2 regions of the Massilia sp. UYP11 genome follow, and region 2 is predicted to be linked to the other one. Evidence: predicted binding sites of a transcription regulator. Region 2 holds the regulator's gene; the other holds the start of a gene.

Region 1 (5,361 bases), on a different contig from region 2:
GTTCGGCAGGCGCGACAGCGCGCACAGGTGGCGCTCGATCACCGACGCCAGCTTGACGCATGGCTGCTCGCCGTCGCCGCGCGCGGTGTAGTTGGACATCAGGTGCAACAGCGAAGCAACCAGCAGCGTATCCGGGCTGCGCGGTTCCGACGGCGTGGTGTGGGAGGTGGACATGGTCATGCAAGCGTCTCCAAAATAGCCGGGTAGCGCTACGATCGGCAACGATCCGGCGTGGGAATATCGGCATTCGATATCGGCATTCGCAACAAATGCGAATGATTCTCATTTATTATTCACGCGTCGCGCGGCGAAAGCAAGCGTTTTCGGAAATGGACATAGTCCGGACGCACACGGGTGACGAATGATTCCTAGCGACAATAATGCGGGACGTTACAGCGAATGCCGTTAAGTTAAGCCGCTGAGCTAACCGTCAACTACGTCGTCCCCGCGCAGGCGGGGACCCAAGTTCTGCAAACGTTGTCGAAACGCTTGCAAGATTGGGCCCCCACCTTCGTGGGGACGACGTTTTTACGCTAACTCAAGAAGACTTTCGCCTTAACTTGACGTCATTAGGACGTTACAGGCGGGTTTCACGCGCCGCGCGCAGGAATTCATCGAGCACCGGCGTGCAGTCGAGCAGGTCGACGCCGCCGGCGCGGTGGAATTCGGGGTGCCACTGCAAGCCCATGACGAAATTGGCGCGCTGGTAGCGGATCGCCTCGATGATGCCGTCCGGCTCGGACATGGCTTCGACGCGGATGTCGCGCCCGAGATCCTTGACCGCCTGGTGGTGGATCGAATTGACCATCGCCCGCTCGACCTTGGGGAACATGCGGCCCAGCGACGAGCCCTTCGGGAACACGATGGCGTGGCGGTGCGCGTCGTACATGTCGTGCACGTGGGCCAGGGCCTCTGGCATGTCGGTGGCGACGTCCTGGTGCAGGGTGCCGCCGAAGGCGACGTTGATCAGCTGGCAGCCGCGGCAGACGCCCAGCACTGGCTTGCCGGCGTCGACGAATTCGTGCAGCAGTTCGAGTTCGTAGACGTCGCGCGCGCGGTCGCCGCTCCATTCGGGACGGGTGGGCGTTTCGGAATAGGTTTGCGGCGCCACGTCGGCCCCGCCCTGCAGCACCAGGCCGTCGAGATGGCGCGCATAGTGGCGCAGGGTAATATTACTGGGGTGTAGCAGGCCGTTGGTATTCACGGTGGGGATCATAAACACCAGCACGTCGCGCGACATCACCCACTGCGCGATCGATTCCTCGAGGTACTGCAGGTTCTTGCTGAGCAGGCCCTTGGCGCCGGCTTCCGGATGGAAAATGCGGGCCGAGACGCCGATGTGCAGCGTGCGCTGCATGAAGTCGCGGTTGAAGCGCTCGCGCAGCGAGCGAAAACGCGAGGTAATGACACGGCCGGCCAGGGCGACGGCATTGTCGCCATCGCGCAGGTAGCGGGCGGGACCGCGCGACTGGGCGCCGCTGGCGCGGCGTTCGGGCACCCGCACGCGGGTCTCGCGGCGCTCGTCCACGTCCGCCGCCGGATCGTCGTTGCGCTTGATTTGATCGTCTTCAGCCATGGTTATTAATATAACTTCGCCACTGTCGCGCACAATAAAAAGTTGTTACAAAACGTCGCGTTCCGCCGACACCGGCAAGCTATACCGGAAGGTCGAGCAGCTTCTGGAAGGTCAGCATCCAGTGGCGGCCGGCGACCGGCGTCGTGAGCAGGCCGCGCGCCCCGGCGTGGCGCGCACGCACGCTGTCGTAGTGAAAGGAATGCTCGACCAGGAACACCACTGGCGTGCGCTGCGCCCCGTCCTGCGACTTGATCGAACTGCACACCCTATACGGTTCGATGCCGACCGCCGCCGTGTTGATCAGCACCAGCGCCACCTTCGTTTCGTCGCACAGGCGCACCGCCGCGCACAGGCTGTCGGTCCATTCCACCGGCACCCGGCGCGGGTCGAGCACGCGCGCCACCTGGTTACGCAGCCCGCATTCCTTGTCGATGATCAGGACCGCCCCATCTACCGGCCCACGACGCAGGCGCGTGTAGAATGCCGGCGTTTCGCAGTCTGGCGCCAGGCGCGGACGGCGGCGCCGCTCGGCCAGCACGCGCCGGGTGGTGCGGCAACTCTGCTGCACCAGCACCTGGACCCGGGTCTCGAGCAGGTCGGCCAGGGCTTCATGCAGTTGCAGGGGGTCGACCGGCCGAGTCAGGGTGCGCCAGGGTCCGGCGCCGGGGTTGCCGGGGTCGTCGCCGATCACGAGCGCCGGCTGCAACGATGCGGGCGGCAGGCAGCCGAGCCGGGTCAGCGCGGTCGGGCTGTCGCCGTTGGCGATATACAGGTCCGGCTCTTGCAAACTGTCGTCATGCAGGCAAGAATACGGCGGCCCCGCGCCCGGCGCCCGCGCCAGCAGGGCGCTCATCCGCACGCATTCGCCAGGCGTGAACCCGAGCAGGCGTACGGACAACGGATAGCTGGACGGGTGCATCATTAATGCCCCTCTTTGGCATTGCCGTGGTTATCCAGCTTAATCTAGCACAAACGTGCGAAGCGAAAAGCACGTCACGGCGAAAACTACTGTATATTTAAACAGTAAAAAAGCCAAACCTTTTCCTACCGACAAGTTAGAATGCCGAAGCATTCGACAAACAACCTCCAAGATGGCCTCCAAGAAACCCGCTCCAGACTACAGCGAATCATCCATCCGCGTCCTCAAGGGACTCGAACCTGTGAAACAGCGTCCGGGCATGTACACCCGGACGGAGAATCCGCTCCACATCATCCAGGAAGTGATCGACAACGCTTCCGACGAAGCGCTGGGCGGTCACTGCAAGAACATCGGCGTGACCCTGAACCCGGACGGTTCGATCACGGTCGAGGACGACGGCCGCGGCATCCCGGTGGGCATCCACCCGGAAGAAGGCGTGTCCACGGTCGAGATCGTGTTCACCCGCCTGCACGCCGGCGGCAAGTTCGACAAGGGCTCGGGCGGCGCCTATGCCTTCTCGGGCGGCCTGCACGGGGTCGGCGTCTCGGTCACCAATGCGCTGTCGAAGCGCCTCGAGATCGAGGTGTGGCGCCGTGACGACCAGGGCAACGGCCAGCACCGCCTGGTATTCGCCGACGGCGATGTGATCGAGCCGCTCACGTCCGGCCCCGCCGAACGAGGCGGCAAGAAGAACGGCACCCGCGTCACCGCGTGGCCGGACGGCAAGTATTTCGATTCCCCGAACATTCCGCTCGGCGATCTGCAGCGCCTGCTGCGCTCGAAGGCGGTGTTGCTGCCGGGCGTGACCGTCACGCTCACCAACGGCAAGACCGGTGACGTCCAGACCTGGCGCTACGACGAAGGCCTGCGCGGCTACCTGAACGAAGCGCTGGCCCAGAGCTCGAGCGGCGAAACCCTGATCCCGCTATTCGAAGGCGCGCAATTTGCCGCCGCAGGCGACGACAGCTTCGCCGAAGGCGAAGGCGCCGACTGGGTGGTGGCCTGGACCGAGGAAGGCGGCGTGGTGCGCGAGTCGTACGTCAACCTGATTCCGACCGTGAGCGGCGGCACCCACGAAGCGGGCCTGCGCGACGGCCTGTTCGGCGCGGTGAAGAACTTCGTCGAGCTGCACGGCCTGCTGCCGAAAGGCGTCAAGCTGCTGCCCGAAGACGTGTTCGCGCGCGTCTCGTTCGTGCTGTCGGCCAAGGTGCTGGACCCGCAATTCCAGGGACAGACCAAGGAACGCCTGAATTCGCGCGACGCGCTCAAGCTGGTGTCGACCTTCACCAAGCCGCCGCTCGAGCTGTGGCTGAACCAGCACGTCGAATACGGCAAGAAGCTGGCCGAACTCGTCATCAAGCAGGCCCAGTCGCGCCTGCGTTCACTGCAAAAGGTCGAGAAAAAGAAATCGTCCGGCGTGGCGGTATTGCCGGGCAAGCTGACCGATTGCGAATCGACCGACATCACGCGCAACGAGCTGTTCCTGGTCGAGGGCGACTCGGCCGGCGGTTCGGCCAAGATGGGCCGCGACAAGGAGTTCCAGGCCATCCTGCCGCTGCGCGGCAAGGTGCTCAACTCCTGGGAAACCGACCGCGACCGCCTGTTCGCCAACAACGAGATCCACGATATCTCGGTGGCGATCGGCGTCGATCCGCATGGACCGAACGATGCGCCCGACCTTTCCAGCCTGCGCTACGGGAAGATCTGCATCCTGTCCGATGCGGACGTCGACGGCTCGCACATCCAGGTGCTGCTGTTGACGCTGTTCTTCAAGCACTTCCCGGCCCTGTTCCACAACGGAAACATCTGCATCGCGCGTCCGCCTTTGTACCGTGTCGACGTGCCGGCGCGCGGCAAGAAGCCGATCCAGAAGCTGTACGCGCTGGACGACGGCGAGCTGCTGGCGATCGAGGACAAGCTCAAGAAAGAGGGCCTGAAGGAAGGCGTGTGGAGCATCTCGCGCTTCAAGGGCCTGGGCGAGATGAACGCCGAGCAGCTGTGGGAAACCACGATGAACCCGGACACGCGCCGCCTGCTGCCGGTGTCGTTCGGCCAGTACGACATGGCCGAGTCGGCATCGCGCTTCAATATGCTGATGGGCAAAGGCGAAGCCGCCGCACGCCGCGCCTGGATCGAGGAACACGGGAACGAGACGGAGGCGGATATCTGATGAGGATGTAGCCTGCTAGATGACTTGGGTCCCCGCCTGCGCGGGGACGACGTGCCTGGGCCACTGGCCAGAAGACCGTCGTTCCCGCGCAGGCGGGAACCCAAGTGTGGCACCGCAGCCTCCAACGCCCGCCAGAACACGAATAATCACCATGACGAATCAACCTAGCCTTTTTGAGCAACAACACGAGCCCTCGGACGTCGAGACGCTCACCCTGTCCACCTTCGCCGAGCGCGCCTACCTCGACTACGCCGTCTCGGTGGTCAAGGGCCGCGCGTTGCCGGACGTGTCGGACGGCCAGAAGCCGGTCCAGCGCCGCATCCTGTACGCGATGAACGAACTGGGACTGGGCCCGACCGCCAAGCCGCGCAAGTCGGCTGCCGTCGTCGGCGACGTGCTGGGCAAACTGCACCCGCACGGCGACCAGTCGGTGTACGACGCGCTGGTGCGCATGGCGCAGGACTTTTCGCTGCGCTACCCGCTGATCGACGGCCAGGGCAACTTCGGCTCGCGCGACGGCGACGGCGCCGCGGCGATGCGGTATACCGAAGCCCGCCTGACGCCGATCTCGCGCCTGTTGATGGACGAGATCGACATGGGCACGGTCGACTACCAGCCGAACTACGACGGCTCGACCCTTGAGCCGCGCACGCTGCCGGCGCGCCTGCCGATGGTGCTGCTCAACGGCGCCTCGGG
Region 2 (5,361 bases):
GGGCAACCCGACGGTGTCGGCGCTGGAAGACAAGATCAGCAAGATGGAAGACGGCGTCGCCACACTGTGCTTCGGCACCGGGATGGCGGCGATCGGCGCGCTGTTCCAGGCGCTGCTCAAGGCCGGCGACCACATCGTGTCGTCGAGTTTTCTGTTCGGTAATACCAACAGCCTGTGGCAGACGGTGGCGGGCCAGGGCGTCGACGTTGCCTTCGTCGACGCCACCGACGTGGCCCAGGTGGAAGCGGCGCTGACGCCGGATACCCGCATGGTGTTCGTCGAGACCATCGCCAATCCGCGCACGCAAGTGGCGGACCTGGCCCGCATCGGCGAACTGTGCCGCGCGCGCGGCATCCTGTACGTGGTCGACAACACGATGACCACGCCCTGGCTGTTCCGTCCCAAGGACGTGCATGCGGGCCTGGTGGTCAATTCGTTGACCAAGTCGATCGGCGGCCATGGCATCGCACTGGGCGGCGCGCTGACCGACACGGGCCTGTTCGACTGGGCCGCGTACCCGAACATCGCCCCGAACTTCAGGAAGCAGACGGCAAGTGCGCAGGGTATGGCCCAGCTGCGCGCCAAGGCGCTGCGCGACTTCGGCGCCGCGCTGGGGCCGGAAGCGGCGCACCACATCGCGGTCGGCGCCGAAACGCTGGCCCTGCGCATGGAGCGTACCTGTGCCAACGCGCTGGCCCTGGCGACGATGCTGGAAGCCGACGAGCGCGTCGCCGCCGTCTATTATCCGGGCCTGGCCTCGCATCCGCAGCACGCGATCGTCGCGTCGCTGTTCCGCTCGGGCGGCTCGTTGCTGAGCTTCGAGCTGAAACCAGACATCGACCCGTTCGATGTCCTGAACCGCCTCGAATTGGCGATCCCGGCCTCGAACCTGGGCGACAACCGCACCCTGGTGATTCCGGTCGCGCACACGATCTTCTTTGAAATGGGCCCCGAGCGGCGCGCCAGCATGGGCATCGCCGAAGGCTTGATCCGGGTGTCGGTGGGCATCGAAGACACCGCCGACCTGGTCGGCGACTTCCGCCAGGCGCTGGACGCGTAAAGCCGGGTAAAACTGTCTTGATGCGGCCGGCAACTTGCCGGCCTTGTCACATTCGCGATTGAGCCCAGCCGTAAAACACGGCTATCATGGACCTTTACCAGCCCAGCCTGACGGTATGCCCATGAAACGATTCCTGTCCTGCCTGTCCCTCGCGGTGTTGTGCGCAACCGGCGGCGGCGCCTACGCCGGCGAGCTCGAGGACGCCAACGCCCTGTTCGAGAAAAAAGACTATGCGGGCGCGCTCAAGCTGTACACCAGGCTGGCCAATGCCGGCAATTCACAGGCCCAGCAGCAGCTGGGCCAGATGTACTGGTATGGCGAAGCCGGCGCGGTCGACGAAGCCAGGGCGAAGGAGTGGTTCGAGAAGTCGGCCGCCAAGGGCAACAAGATCGCCGCCGACTCGCTCGTGATCATGCAGCAGCGCGCCCTTCGTCGCGCCGAGATCGATTACTGGATCAAGGGTTACGATGGCGCCGACCTGCAGTCGGGCGAGTACCGCTGCCCGGCGCCGCGCATTCCGGCGGTGTCGAAGATCAACGAAGAGATCGAGCGCGTGAACAAGGCCGTGACCGGCTGGCAGGATTGCTACAACAAGATGGTGACCAACCTGAACGCGCAGTCGCCGCTGACCCGCCGCATCCCGCCCGACGTCGCCAAACTGATGAACAAGCAGGAAACCGAGGCCGCGACCGCCTACCTGGAGGGGGTGCGCCAGAACATCGCCGAGGGAGCGAAAGTCAATTCGAAGATGGTACTGGCCGATTTCGCCGCATGGCGCCGCGCGACCGAAGCGTTCGTGGACCAGCACAATGCGGTGATCAACAAGGCCAAGCAGTAGAGACCGCCCATAAACGTCGTTCCCGCGAAGGCGGGAACCCAAGTCCTCAGCGCCGCCACGATGGATGGACGTGGCCGGCAGCGCATGCGAACCGAGGTTCCCACCTGCGCGGGAACGACGCGCTCACGGAGATGATGTGTATCGAGATCAGTTCCAGCTGCGCATCAACCCCACCGCCAGCCCCTCGAGCGCGAACTCTTCGTCGGGCCTGACTTGGATCACCTTGAAGTCGGGGTTCTCGGGCAACAGTTCGACCAGGTCGCCCGTCTTGCGGTAGCGTTTGACGGTGACTTCCTCGCCCAGGCGGGCGACGACGATCTGGCCGTTCTTGGCGCTGTCGATTTTCTTGACCGCCAGGAAGTCGCCATCCATGATGCCGGCGTCGCGCATCGACCAGCCTTTCACCTTGAGCAGAAAGTCGGGCCGCGCCGCGAACATCGCGGTGTCGACGTTATAGGTCGCTTCGACGTGTTCTTGCGCCAGGATCGGATTGCCGGCGGCGACGCGGCCGACCAGCGGCAGCGACATCAGCGACGGCGGCGGCATGGGAATCTGCTGGGCGCTGGCGCCGACGAGGCGGATGCCGCGCGAGGTGCCCGGCGAAATCTCGATCGCGCCCTTGCGCGCCAGCGCTTGCAGGTGTTCTTCGGCCGCATTGGCCGAGCGAAAGCCCAGTTCGGCCGCGATTTCGGCGCGGGTCGGAGGGAAGCCCGTGTTCTCGATCGCTTCCTTGATCAGGTTCAGGATCTGTTCTTGCCTTGCAGTGAGCTTGAGCATAACTGTGTAATGGTTGCCGTGTGTAAATGCCGTGGTTGGATGCGATGTTGCAGCAACGGGTTGTAGCAGTAGACTGTATTTTTGTACAGTATTCCGTCATACGCAAGGGATATACACGAAAAAGCGCAAAAAAAGCGCGCTCATCGTAAAAAGTACGGATTTTGCAAGCGTAAATGTCGAGTGAGCCTGGCGCCGGCTTAAAGCGCTTGACGGCCATGTTCCCAATTTGCCCATTTCACGCTATACTAGCTGGCTGTTCCCTTCCCACACTCGTCTTGACGCCGAGGTGGGCATTTATGTAAAACGTCCTCAAGGAGTAATGCATGCGTCATTATGAAATCGTTTTTATCGTCCATCCGGACCAGAGCGAGCAAGTCCCGGCGATGATCGAGCGTTACAAGACCACGGTGACCAGCCGCGGCGGTAACATCCATCGCGTGGAAGACTGGGGCCGCCGTCAGATGGCTTACCAGATCCAGAAGCTGCCAAAAGCCCACTACATCTGCCTGAACATCGAGTGCGACAACGAGACCCTGGTCGAGCTGGAAACCGCATTCAAGTTCAATGATGCCGTTCTGCGTCATCTGACCGTCAAGATGAAGAAAGCAGAAACCGCACCGTCGCCGATGATGAAATCGGTGCAGCGCGAAGACGCAGCCAAGAGCCACCGTGCAGAAGCCGCTGCTCCTGCAGCTGCTGCTCCAGCCGCTGCCGCTGCTTAAGATTTTTTCCAGGAATTCGTAACAAGCAGTAGTAGAACCGGGTGAATCAGCTCCAGCTCGTGGCGACCATCGCCGAGCGTGATGTCCTGCGCTACACCCCGGCCGGTGTGCCGATCGTTTCAGCCGTCCTGATGCACAGTTCGCATCAACGAGAGGCAGGGATCGATCGCCTGGTCGAGTTCGAAGTCCCCGCGTTTGCCGCGGGCGAGATTTCGGGCAGGTTTGGCAGCGCCGAGCTCGGCGCCAGCTACCGCTTCGATGGCTTCCTCGCACGGAAAAATCGCAACAGCAAAGCCCTGGTGTTTCACATCATTGATTTCAGTGCCGCCTAGTTCGGCAATTTAGATATACAGGAGCCTCAAATGGCATTCGGTAAAAAGTTCGACAAAAACAAAGCTAAAGAAAAACTCAAGCGCAAGCAGCAGAACCCGCTGTTCAAGCGCAAGAAGTTCTGCCGCTTCACCGCCGCTGGCGTTGAGCAGGTTGACTACAAAGACGTCGACACCCTGAAGGACTTCGTCCAGGAAAACGGCAAGATCATGCCAGCACGTCTGACCGGCACCAAGGCGCACTACCAGCGTCAGGTCGACACCGCCATCAAGCGCGCCCGTTACCTGGCGCTGCTGCCGTACACCGACCTGCACCACGGTTAATCGTCGGTCACGACAGTCAGATATCCTGGAGATAAAACATGCAAGTTATTCTGTTGGAAAAAGTTATCAACGTCGGCAACCTGGGCGACGTCGTCAAAGTCAAGGATGGTTACGCACGTAACTTCCTGATCCCGCAAAAGATGGCCCGCCGCGCTACCGCTGGCGCCGTCGCCGAGTTCGAAGCCAAGCGCGCCGAACTGGAAAAAGCAGCCGCCGAGAAACTGGCAGCCGCCCAAACCCAGGGCGACAAGCTGAGCGGCCTGACCGTCACCATCGGCCAGAAGGCCGGCGTCGACGGCCGTCTGTTCGGTTCGGTCACCAACGCGGACATCGCCGAGGCGCTGACCAAGCAGGGCTTCCCGGTCGAAAAAGCTGCCGTTCGCATGCCGACCGGCCCGCTGAAGACCACCGGCGAATTCCCGGTTGCAGTCGCCCTGCACACCGACGTCGTGTCGGAAATCATCATCGCTGTCGTAGGCGAAGCTGCCTGAGCGAATGCTGGATTGACGTAAAAGCAGTGCACGAAAAAGCCGGGATCTCCCGGCTTTTTTGCTTCTGAAACTCACCAATTATGACAGCCGTGTGACAGGAGAAGGTATAATGCCGCCCATGAACGCAGCACCCTCAGACCCGCAGATCGAAGCCCTGCGCATCCCCCCGCATTCCATCGAAGCAGAGCAATCCGTCATCGGCGGGCTGCTGCGCGATAACGCCGCCTGGGACCGCATCGCCGACTTCATGCATGCGGAAGACTTCTACCGTTACGATCACCGCATCATTTTCGAACAGATGGTCCGCCTGATCAACGCCGGCAAGCCGGCCGACGTGATCACGGTCTATGAAGCCTGCAACCAGCTCGGCAAGGCCGAGGAAGTGGGGGGCTTGCAATACCTGAACGCGATGGCGCAGAACACGCCGTCGGCCGCCAATATCCGCCGCTACGCCGAGATCGTGCGCGACCGCGGCATCCTGCGCCAGCTGATCACCGTCGCCGACGAGATTTCCGGCAATGCCTTCAATCCGCAGGGCAAGGAAGTCAAGCAGATGCTGGACGAGGCGGAGTCAAAAATCTTCGCCATCGCCGAACAGGGCGCCAGGGGCGCCCAGGGCTGGCTCGCGGTGCAGCCGCTGCTGACCCAGGTGGTCGAGCGCATCGACGAACTGTACTCGCGCGAGAACCAGGGCGAGATCACGGGCGTGCCGACCGGATTCATCGACCTCGACCGGATGACCTCCGGCCTGCAGCCGGGCGACCTGGTCATCGTCGCCGGCCGTCCGTCGATGGGCAAGACCGCATTCTCGGTGAACATC

What was found. The regulator LexA, encoded in region 2, represses DNA repair genes until DNA is damaged. The targets are predictions, from matches to a motif close to ACTGTATNNNNATACAGT.
Region 1: ABIB38_RS09520 (DNA topoisomerase IV subunit B) is a predicted target of LexA. The motif match lies at 2,584-2,601, and genes of this name have one in related genera.

What each region holds. Positions count from the first base shown of each region.
Region 1 covers NZ_JBNDJE010000004.1:149,494-154,854, forward strand. Annotated here, with positions in the region: gene ABIB38_RS09505 (hypothetical protein) at 1-180, opposite strand, end outside; gene ABIB38_RS09510 (gamma-glutamyl-gamma-aminobutyrate hydrolase family protein) at 578-1,576, opposite strand; gene ABIB38_RS09515 (response regulator) at 1,656-2,498, opposite strand; gene ABIB38_RS09520 (DNA topoisomerase IV subunit B) at 2,668-4,665, shown strand; gene parC (DNA topoisomerase IV subunit A) at 4,817-5,361, shown strand, end outside.
Region 2 covers NZ_JBNDJE010000003.1:442,843-448,203, reverse strand. Annotated here, with positions in the region: gene ABIB38_RS08685 (cystathionine gamma-synthase family protein) at 1-1,060, shown strand, start outside; gene ABIB38_RS08680 (tetratricopeptide repeat protein) at 1,182-1,898, shown strand; gene lexA (transcriptional repressor LexA) at 2,046-2,675, opposite strand; gene rpsF (30S ribosomal protein S6) at 2,999-3,397, shown strand; gene priB (primosomal replication protein N) at 3,439-3,729, shown strand; gene rpsR (30S ribosomal protein S18) at 3,760-4,050, shown strand; gene rplI (50S ribosomal protein L9) at 4,089-4,541, shown strand; gene ABIB38_RS08650 (replicative DNA helicase) at 4,651-5,361, shown strand, end outside.